One region of the Salinicoccus sp. ID82-1 genome, then DNA from elsewhere that is predicted to be linked to it. Evidence: predicted binding sites of a transcription regulator. Region 1 holds the regulator's gene; the other holds the start of a gene.

What was found. Region 1 encodes CtsR, which represses protease genes until heat stress. Its sites were predicted from a motif close to ATGGTCAATAAAGGTCAAACA; they were not measured.
Region 2: clpP (ATP-dependent Clp endopeptidase proteolytic subunit ClpP) is a predicted target of CtsR. The motif match lies at 1,790-1,810, and genes of this name have one in related genera.

What each region holds. Positions count from the first base shown of each region.
Region 1 covers NZ_JAGFLY010000002.1:62,532-66,560, forward strand. The annotation lists gene J4760_RS05850 (NupC/NupG family nucleoside CNT transporter) at 16-1,227, opposite strand; gene J4760_RS05855 (CtsR family transcriptional regulator) at 1,431-1,898, shown strand; gene J4760_RS05860 (UvrB/UvrC motif-containing protein) at 1,903-2,421, shown strand; gene J4760_RS05865 (protein arginine kinase) at 2,411-3,439, shown strand; gene J4760_RS05870 (ATP-dependent Clp protease ATP-binding subunit) at 3,441-4,029, shown strand, end outside.
Region 2 covers NZ_JAGFLY010000003.1:234,822-238,850, forward strand. The annotation lists gene J4760_RS08975 (glutaredoxin family protein) at 86-343, opposite strand; gene J4760_RS08980 (threonine/serine exporter family protein) at 346-798, opposite strand; gene J4760_RS08985 (threonine/serine exporter family protein) at 810-1,595, opposite strand; tRNA gene J4760_RS08990 (tRNA-Arg) at 1,615-1,686, opposite strand; gene clpP (ATP-dependent Clp endopeptidase proteolytic subunit ClpP) at 1,867-2,460, shown strand; gene J4760_RS09000 (TIGR01777 family oxidoreductase) at 2,572-3,513, shown strand; gene whiA (DNA-binding protein WhiA) at 3,565-4,029, opposite strand, start outside.

The DNA of each region.
Region 1 (4,029 bases):
CTTACTCTGTAATTGTTATGCGAAGAAACCGACAACCGCTGCTGTCAGAACGCTGACAAGGGAAGCACCGTAGACAAGCTTCAGACCGAAGCGCGCAACTTTATCGCCGCTTTCATTATGCAGACCTTTGACGGAGCCCGCAATGATACCGATACTTGAGAAGTTCGCAAATGATACCAGGAATACGGAAACCATCGCCTGGGACTTGCGGCTGAACTCTTCTGCAATGGCAGTGTAGTCGAGCATCGCAACGAATTCATTCGTAATCAGCTTGGTTGCCATCAGGGCACCCGCCTGCTGGGCTTCAGACCACGGAATACCAATGAGGAATGCGATTGGCATGAAGATGTAGCCGAGAACGTCCTGGAAGGTGATGCTCATGCCAGGGATGAGCAGGAATGCTTCATTCAGAATGGCAATGAGCGCAATGTAACCGATCAGCATTGCTGCAACAGTCAGTGCAACACGCGCACCATCCATGATGTAGTCACCCAGAACCTGGAAGAATGACTTCCCTGCGTCTGGATTATCATCCACGTCTGCAGCGTCTTCAGTCTCCGTCACATCATATGGATTGATGATATGTACAATGACATATGTACCGAACAGGTTGAGTACAATTGCTGTAACCACGTACTGTGGTTCAAGCATCGTCATATATGCGCCGACGATGGACAGTGAAACCGAACTCATCGCCTGTGCAGACAATGTATAGAGACGGTGCTTAGGCAGATGCGGCAGCTGGTTCTTGAGTGAAATGAATACTTCGGACTGGCCAAGAATCATGGAAGCGGCACCGTTATAGGATTCAAGATATCCCATGCCTGTGATCTTGGTCAACAGGAAGCCAAGTCCGCGGATGATGAATGGCAAAATCTTTGTGAACTGCAGGATGCCGATCAGAGCGGAAATAACGATGATCGGCAGCAATACGTTAAAGAAGAATACGTCGGCTGCAGAACCGTCGCCAAGTGTTGTCAGGTCACCCATGACGAATGCGACACCTTCAGCTGCAAATCCGAGCAATGCGTTGAAGCCGGTTGCAAGTGCGCCAATCAGTGCTTCACCGGCACCAGTGGAAAGTAGAAGGAAGGCAAGTAGCAACTGGATGGCGAGCAGGATCAGTATGTTCTTCCATTTGCTGAAAGCACGCTTGCGGTCACTGCTGACGATCCACGCCAGGAAGAATGTAAACGCAATCCCGACGATACCCATAAGAATATTCAAATCTGTCACCTCATAATTGATAATTTTTGTACATTATATAATAGACTGTTTCCTTCTGTATATGTAAGATTGATGGAACATCCTGATTAATTATAATGCAAACGGTTACAGAAATAAAGAGCGAATTTGCAAAACATTCCATTTGCCATATTCAATCATAGGATATATAATTATAGTCAAAGAAGGTCAAAAGGGGTGATGAAATGCGCAATATGTCGGATATAATCGAGCAGTACTTGAAACAGCTCATCGAGCAGTCCGGCGGTGAAGTCGTCGAAATCAAGCGTGCGCATATCGCTGAGAAGTTCGACTGTGTCCCCTCACAGCTGAACTATGTAATAAAGACCCGTTTTACTAATGAGCATGGCTACACCGTCGAAAGCAAAAGAGGTGGCGGCGGATACATCCGGATTACGAAAGTCGAAACACATTCCAAATCCGATTATCTGGCACGCCTGAAGCAGCTGATCGGGGACGGCATCTCGCAGCAGAATGCCAATCGCATCGTCCAGTCCCTGATGGAGAACGAAGTGGTGACACGAAAAGAAGCAAAGATCATAGATGCGGTACTGGAAAGGGAGAGCCTCATGCTCGACCTGCCATATCGTGACCGCCTCAGGGCAAATATTCTGACGAGGGTGATCGACGTCATTCTCTACAGTGAGGAGTGAGCGGATGAAGTGCGAATCCTGCAACGAAAGGGAAGCGACGATCCACATATCAAAGGGCAACGGTCTCGAAAAGACGGAAAAGTTCCTTTGTGAGCAGTGCGCCAATGCTTCATTTGAAAATGATTTCAGCTATCCGGATGATACATTCAACATTCAGAAGCTGCTGCAGTCACTGTCCCAGCATCCATCATTGCACCAGGCAAAGCAGCAGCCGAAACAGTGCGAAACATGCGGTTCGACGATCAACACCATCGTCCATATGGGCAAGTTCGGCTGTCCGGACTGCTATGATGCATTCGAAGTACAGGTGCCTGACATCATCAGCCGTGTACAGGCCCACCAGTCGGAACATATCGGCAAAGTACCGATGAAGTCACGGGCGCATCTGCAGACCAAGCGAAAAATAGAAGAGCTGAAGGAAAGATTGGCACAGCTGGTCGAAACTCAGGAATTCGAGGAAGCGGTCATTGTAAGGGATGAAATCAGAGCACTGGAACAGGCAGGTGACAGCAATGGAATATAACCATATCAGCCCATGGATGCAGAATGTAAAAGAGCTGCCTGTCGAGATGTCGACACGGGTCAGGCTGGCCAGAAATATCAGCAATCTGCCTTTTCCCCATATGATGAATGACGAAGCCCATCTTGCACCTGTATTGGATAGATTGGATGGTACACTGACAGGGTACAGACGTATACAGATGGACGCACTTCAGTTTGAGGACAAGGCACTGCTTGTTGAAAAGCATCTGATCAGTCCACTGTTCACAAAGCGGGGACTGCTCAGCTACATCAATGAAGAAGAATCGGTTTCCATCATGATCAATGAGGAAGACCACTTGCGCATTCAGACAATGGGTGTCGGCATGCCCCTGATGTCGCTCTACAGTAAAGCGAATGAAATTGATGATAGAATAGAAGCTGAAGTGAGCTATGCATTCGACGACCAGTATGGTTATCTGACAGCATGTCCGACCAATATCGGTACCGGTCTCAGGGCTTCGGTCATGCTGCATCTGCCGGCCATGACGTTCGGCAGCAGAATTCAGACGCTGGCGGCGAATCTGAGCCGCTTCGGTTTTACATTGAGAGGTATATACGGGGAAGGATCCATTCCGCTCGGCCACATCTACCAGCTTTCCAACCAGCTGACCCTTGGCCAGACGGAAGAAGAAATCATCAGCAACCTAGATGAATTGAAGGAACGGATTGTGGAAGAGGAGATCGAGATGCGCTCACAGTTCAAAAGTGAACATCTGATTGAAGTGAAGGATTCGGTCTACCGTTCATACGGTCTCCTGAAGCACGCCTATAAGCTGCCGCTCAAGGAAGCGGCCAAATGCCTGAGTGATATCAAACTCGGAATCGACCTCGAGCTGATGGAACATGAAGATTTTCAATTCCAGAAATGGATTCAATTGATTCAGCCTGCATTCATCAAAATGCGCCTGAATGAGCAGAATAGAGAAATAGCATCACTGGAGCGCGCTGTGGAAGAAGAGCGTGCGACGCTGATGAGACAATTACTAGGAGGGGAATAATATGCTATTTGGCAGATTAACTGAAAGAGCGCAGAAAGTGCTCGCTTATGCACAGGAAGAAGCAATCAACCTCAAACACTCCAATATCGGCACAGAGCACCTGCTGCTCGGCCTGGTCAAAGAAAATGAAGGCATTGCAGCCAAAGTACTCGCATCCTTCAATATCACTGAAGAGAAAGTGAAAGAAGAAGTGTTCAACCTGATCAACGAAGGTACCGAACCGTCCTCTTCCATCCACTATACACCGAGAGCGAAGAAAGTCATCGAGCTTTCCATGGATGAAGCCCGCAAGCTGCACCATAATTTCGTGGGCACTGAACACCTGCTGCTCGGTCTGATCAGAGAGAGTGAAGGCGTGGCAGCACGTGTACTGTCGAATCTTGACCTGAACATCACCAAAGCCCGTGCTGCAGTCATCAAGATGCTCGGCAATCCCGAATCGTTCCAGCAGAAGGACAGCATGAAAAAGGACCACAATACACCGACACTCGATTCACTTGCACGTGATCTGACCCAGATTGCCCGTGATGAGATGCTCGACCCGGTCATCGGACGCTCCAAGGAGATTACACGTGTCATCGAAGTACTCA
Region 2 (4,029 bases), on a different contig from region 1:
ACGTCCCACTAGGGACAAAAAATAATTACACACTTAATATATCATACATATTAAATAATGCAATTATTTATCTTTCGCTATTCTGTTATTTACCCAGGTGGGTCTTCAAGTAATCATAGACATAGGCGAAATCGATGATGCCTTCCTGGACGACATTGCCTTCATGCATCAGCACAGGTACACGAATCATGTATTCCTCCTGCAGCACTTCGTCCTCATCTATATCCAAAGTCCTCATCTGGACATCATTGTACCTGAGTTCGGACAGTGCAAGGTTGATCTGTTCTTTTCCTTCATCGCATAAAGGACATTTCTTTCTTGTATAATATGTCAGTTCCAGCATATTCATACCCTTTCTTTTTTCAGTTTCTTTCTGACTGCCTGCAATACCTGATCGATCATTTCGGTACTGATGATGCCCATCGCGATGGCCAATGAAATCAGTGCGGCTTCAAATCCATACTCCAAAGCAGTCATATAGTCTTTCAGTACAACGTGACGCATGGCATTATATGCAAGGCCGCCGGGCACCAGCGGAATGATGCCGCAGGTGATGAACGCAATGATCGGCATTCTTTTATGGCGTGAATAGAAGATTGCGATCATGGATAGTGCGATTGCACCCAGATACGTAGCCAGGATCAGATCCATCCCGGCTTCCCGGCAAGCGTAGAAGACAAGCCAGCCGAATGCCCCTGTAACGCCGCAGCTGGCCAGTGCCTTCCTCGGCGCATTGAAGAGGACGCCGAAACTTGCAGAAGCGAAGAAGCTCAGTACAAATTGATAGAAATAGATCATTCGTGCGCCTCCTATACCAGCAGGAATACCAGACCGACGCCTGCACCGATGGCAATGGCCGTCAGAGCGGCTTCCGCGCCTTTGATCACGCCGGCCATCAGGTGGCCGCGGATCATCTCCCGGATTGCATTCGTAATCAGTACTCCAGGCACAAGCGGCATGACACCGGCAATGATGATGGTATCGAGCATGGTGCCGTAACCGCTTTCGACAAGCGCAATCGAAACAACCGCTATATAGAGGGCAGCGAAGAATTCAGTAAAGAATTTGACCCTTGTATAGCGCTGGATGCCTTCCATGATGAAAACCCCACCGGCACCGGCGATGAAAGCAGCCGGCAAGTCGGCGGCTGTACCATCGAAAAGCAGCAGAAATAGAAAACCGATGGCACCACCGGAGAGAACAACCAGCCAGAAGGGGAAAAAATCGGTATTATGGATTTTTTCCAGACTGCTGATTGCCCGCTTGAGTGGCAGACCTGCCGAAATACGCCTCGACAGCTCATTGACGCTCATTATCTTCTCCAGATTGTTGGCCCGTTCATCGATGCGTACCGTCTGTGTGAGCGCATAATCGTTCATGGAAAAAATAATGACCGTGGGAGTGACGAATACTTGGGCATTTTCAATACCGTAACTGGATGCGATGCGCAGCATCGTATCTTCAATCCGATATGTTTCAGCTCCACTTTCCAGCAGCATCTTGCCACAATTGACGGCAATGTAGAATACATCGCGCACAAAATCTTCGCTAAGGACTTTATCTGGAGCTTCCATAACCTCAAGTTCGCCACTCACACGGCCCACCTCGATCTAACACCCCCGGAGAGGATCGAACTCCCATCTCAAGAACCGGAATCTTACGTGTTATCCATTACACCACGGGGGTATGATTAAATTATATTTCGGAACGCAATAAAGCAAATATAAGTATAGCAATAAATAAGAATGAATTAAAGCCTTAATTTTACTCTTCTCTACACAAAGTGTTTCTTTTGACCTTATTTGACTAATATGGTATAACTGAATCAGTGAAAGAAAGCCAAACACAATACCAGGAGGTAATACAATGAATCTCATTCCTACAGTTATTGAACAGACAAACCGCGGGGAACGTGCTTATGACATCTACTCGAGACTGCTGAAGGACAGGATCATCATGATCGGTACGGGCATCGATGACAATGTTGCAAACTCCGTAGTCAGCCAGCTGCTCTTCCTGCAGGCTCAGGACCCTGAAAAGGATATCTTCCTATATATCAACTCACCAGGCGGCAGCGTTACAGCCGGCATGGCAATCTACGATACAATCCAGCACATCAAGCCGGACGTACAGACAATCTGTCTCGGTATGGCGGCATCCATGGGTTCCTTCCTGCTGGCAGCAGGCGCCAAAGGCAAAAGGTTTGCCCTGCCGAACGCTGAAGTGATGATCCACCAGCCACTCGGTGGTGCGCAAGGTCAGGCGACTGAAATCGAAATCGCAGCCAAGCACATTCTGAGAACACGTGAGAAGCTCAATAAGATTCTTGCTGAACGTACGGATCAGCCTCTCGATAAAATCGAGAAGGATACGGATCGCGACTTCTTCATGACAGCAGAAGAAGCAAAAGAATACGGTCTTGTCGATGAAGTCATGGAGCCTGAAAAACTCCAGGGCTAGTCGAGGACTGCCCGAAAAGCCGGAAGATTTTCCGGCTTTTTTATTTTTTTGACCAAAAATCGGTTATGATCTGTGCGTAGAGGTTATAATCACATTAAGGAGCGTGATGATATGAATGTACTGATTACGGGCGGCACAGGATTTGTCGGATCAAGGCTGACAGAGATTTTGAAGCAGGAATACGATCATGTCTATATACTCACCCGCAGCGAGCGCACTTCCGATCATCCATATGTCCATTATGTAAAGTACGACCCGGATCATCCGGAGGATGATGCATGGATGGATGAGATGCCGCTTAAAGTTGATGTCATATACAACCTTGCCGGGGCTTCACTCCAGGATAAGTGGACGGATGAACATAAGGAAGCCATCTATAATTCAAGAATGGATGTGACACGCATGCTCAGACGCTATGCGGCACAGGCTGAAGTCACACCGGGTGCGCTTGTCAGTGCCAGCGGCATCAATTACTATCCTGCGAGCAAAAGCGTACGCTATACGGAATCGGATACGTTTGCAGCGCATGATTTCCTATCGACTGTAGTGACTGCATGGGAAAATGAAGCCAAAAAATTCGAGGACCTCGGCGTCAGGGTGGTCTGTGCCCGCTTCGGACTCATCCTTGATTCAAAGGAAGGTGCCTTGCCGAAAATGAGCATACCATACCGATTGGGTGCGGGCGGACCTCTTGGCAGCGGGGAACAGTGGTACAGCTGGATCCATATCGACGATGTGCTCAATGCCCTCCTCTATACCGGCGTACATTCGAGCATCAGAGGTCCAGTCAACATGACAGCACCGATGCCGTTGAGACAGAAAACTTTCTCCAAATATCTGAGTTCCGCGCTTGGCCGTCCGGATTTCTTCAAGACACCGGCTTTTCTGATTGAAAAGATTCTCGGGGAACAATCCATTCTGGTTCTTAAAGGCCAGTATGTACTGCCGGAAGTCCTGATGGAAAATGACTTCAAATTTGTTTTCCCTACTCTGGAAATCGCGCTTGAGAATATTTTCGACCTTGAAGACAAGAAGAAGACGGTCTCCGACTGATCATATCTGAAACGGCAAAACGCGTGTACTTGATTATAAGTACACGCGTTTTTATTTGAATATGATCTCTTCGCCGCTTCTCAGCTTGTCTGCGATGGTATCCAGCTTTCTCAACCGGTGGTTGATGCCGGACTTTGAAATGGTGCCTGTCGACACCATTTCTCCGAGCTCCTTCAAAGACACATCCTGATGTTCCACACGCAGCCGTGCGATTTCCCTGAGCCGTTCGGGCAGTTCTTCAAGACCAATCTCCTGATCAATGAACTGGATGTTCTCAACCTGGCGCATCGCCGCACCGATTGTCTTGTTCAAGTTGGCCGTCTCGCAGTTGACGAGCCGGTTGACCGAGTTTCTCATATCTCTGACAATCCGGATATCCTCGAACTTGAGAAGTGCCTGATAGCCGCCGATCAGACTCAGAAATTCTGCAATCTTCTCCGCTTCCTTCAAGTAGGTGATATAGCCCCGTTTGCGTTCTATATGTTTGGCATTGAGCTCATAGCCGTTCATCAGTTC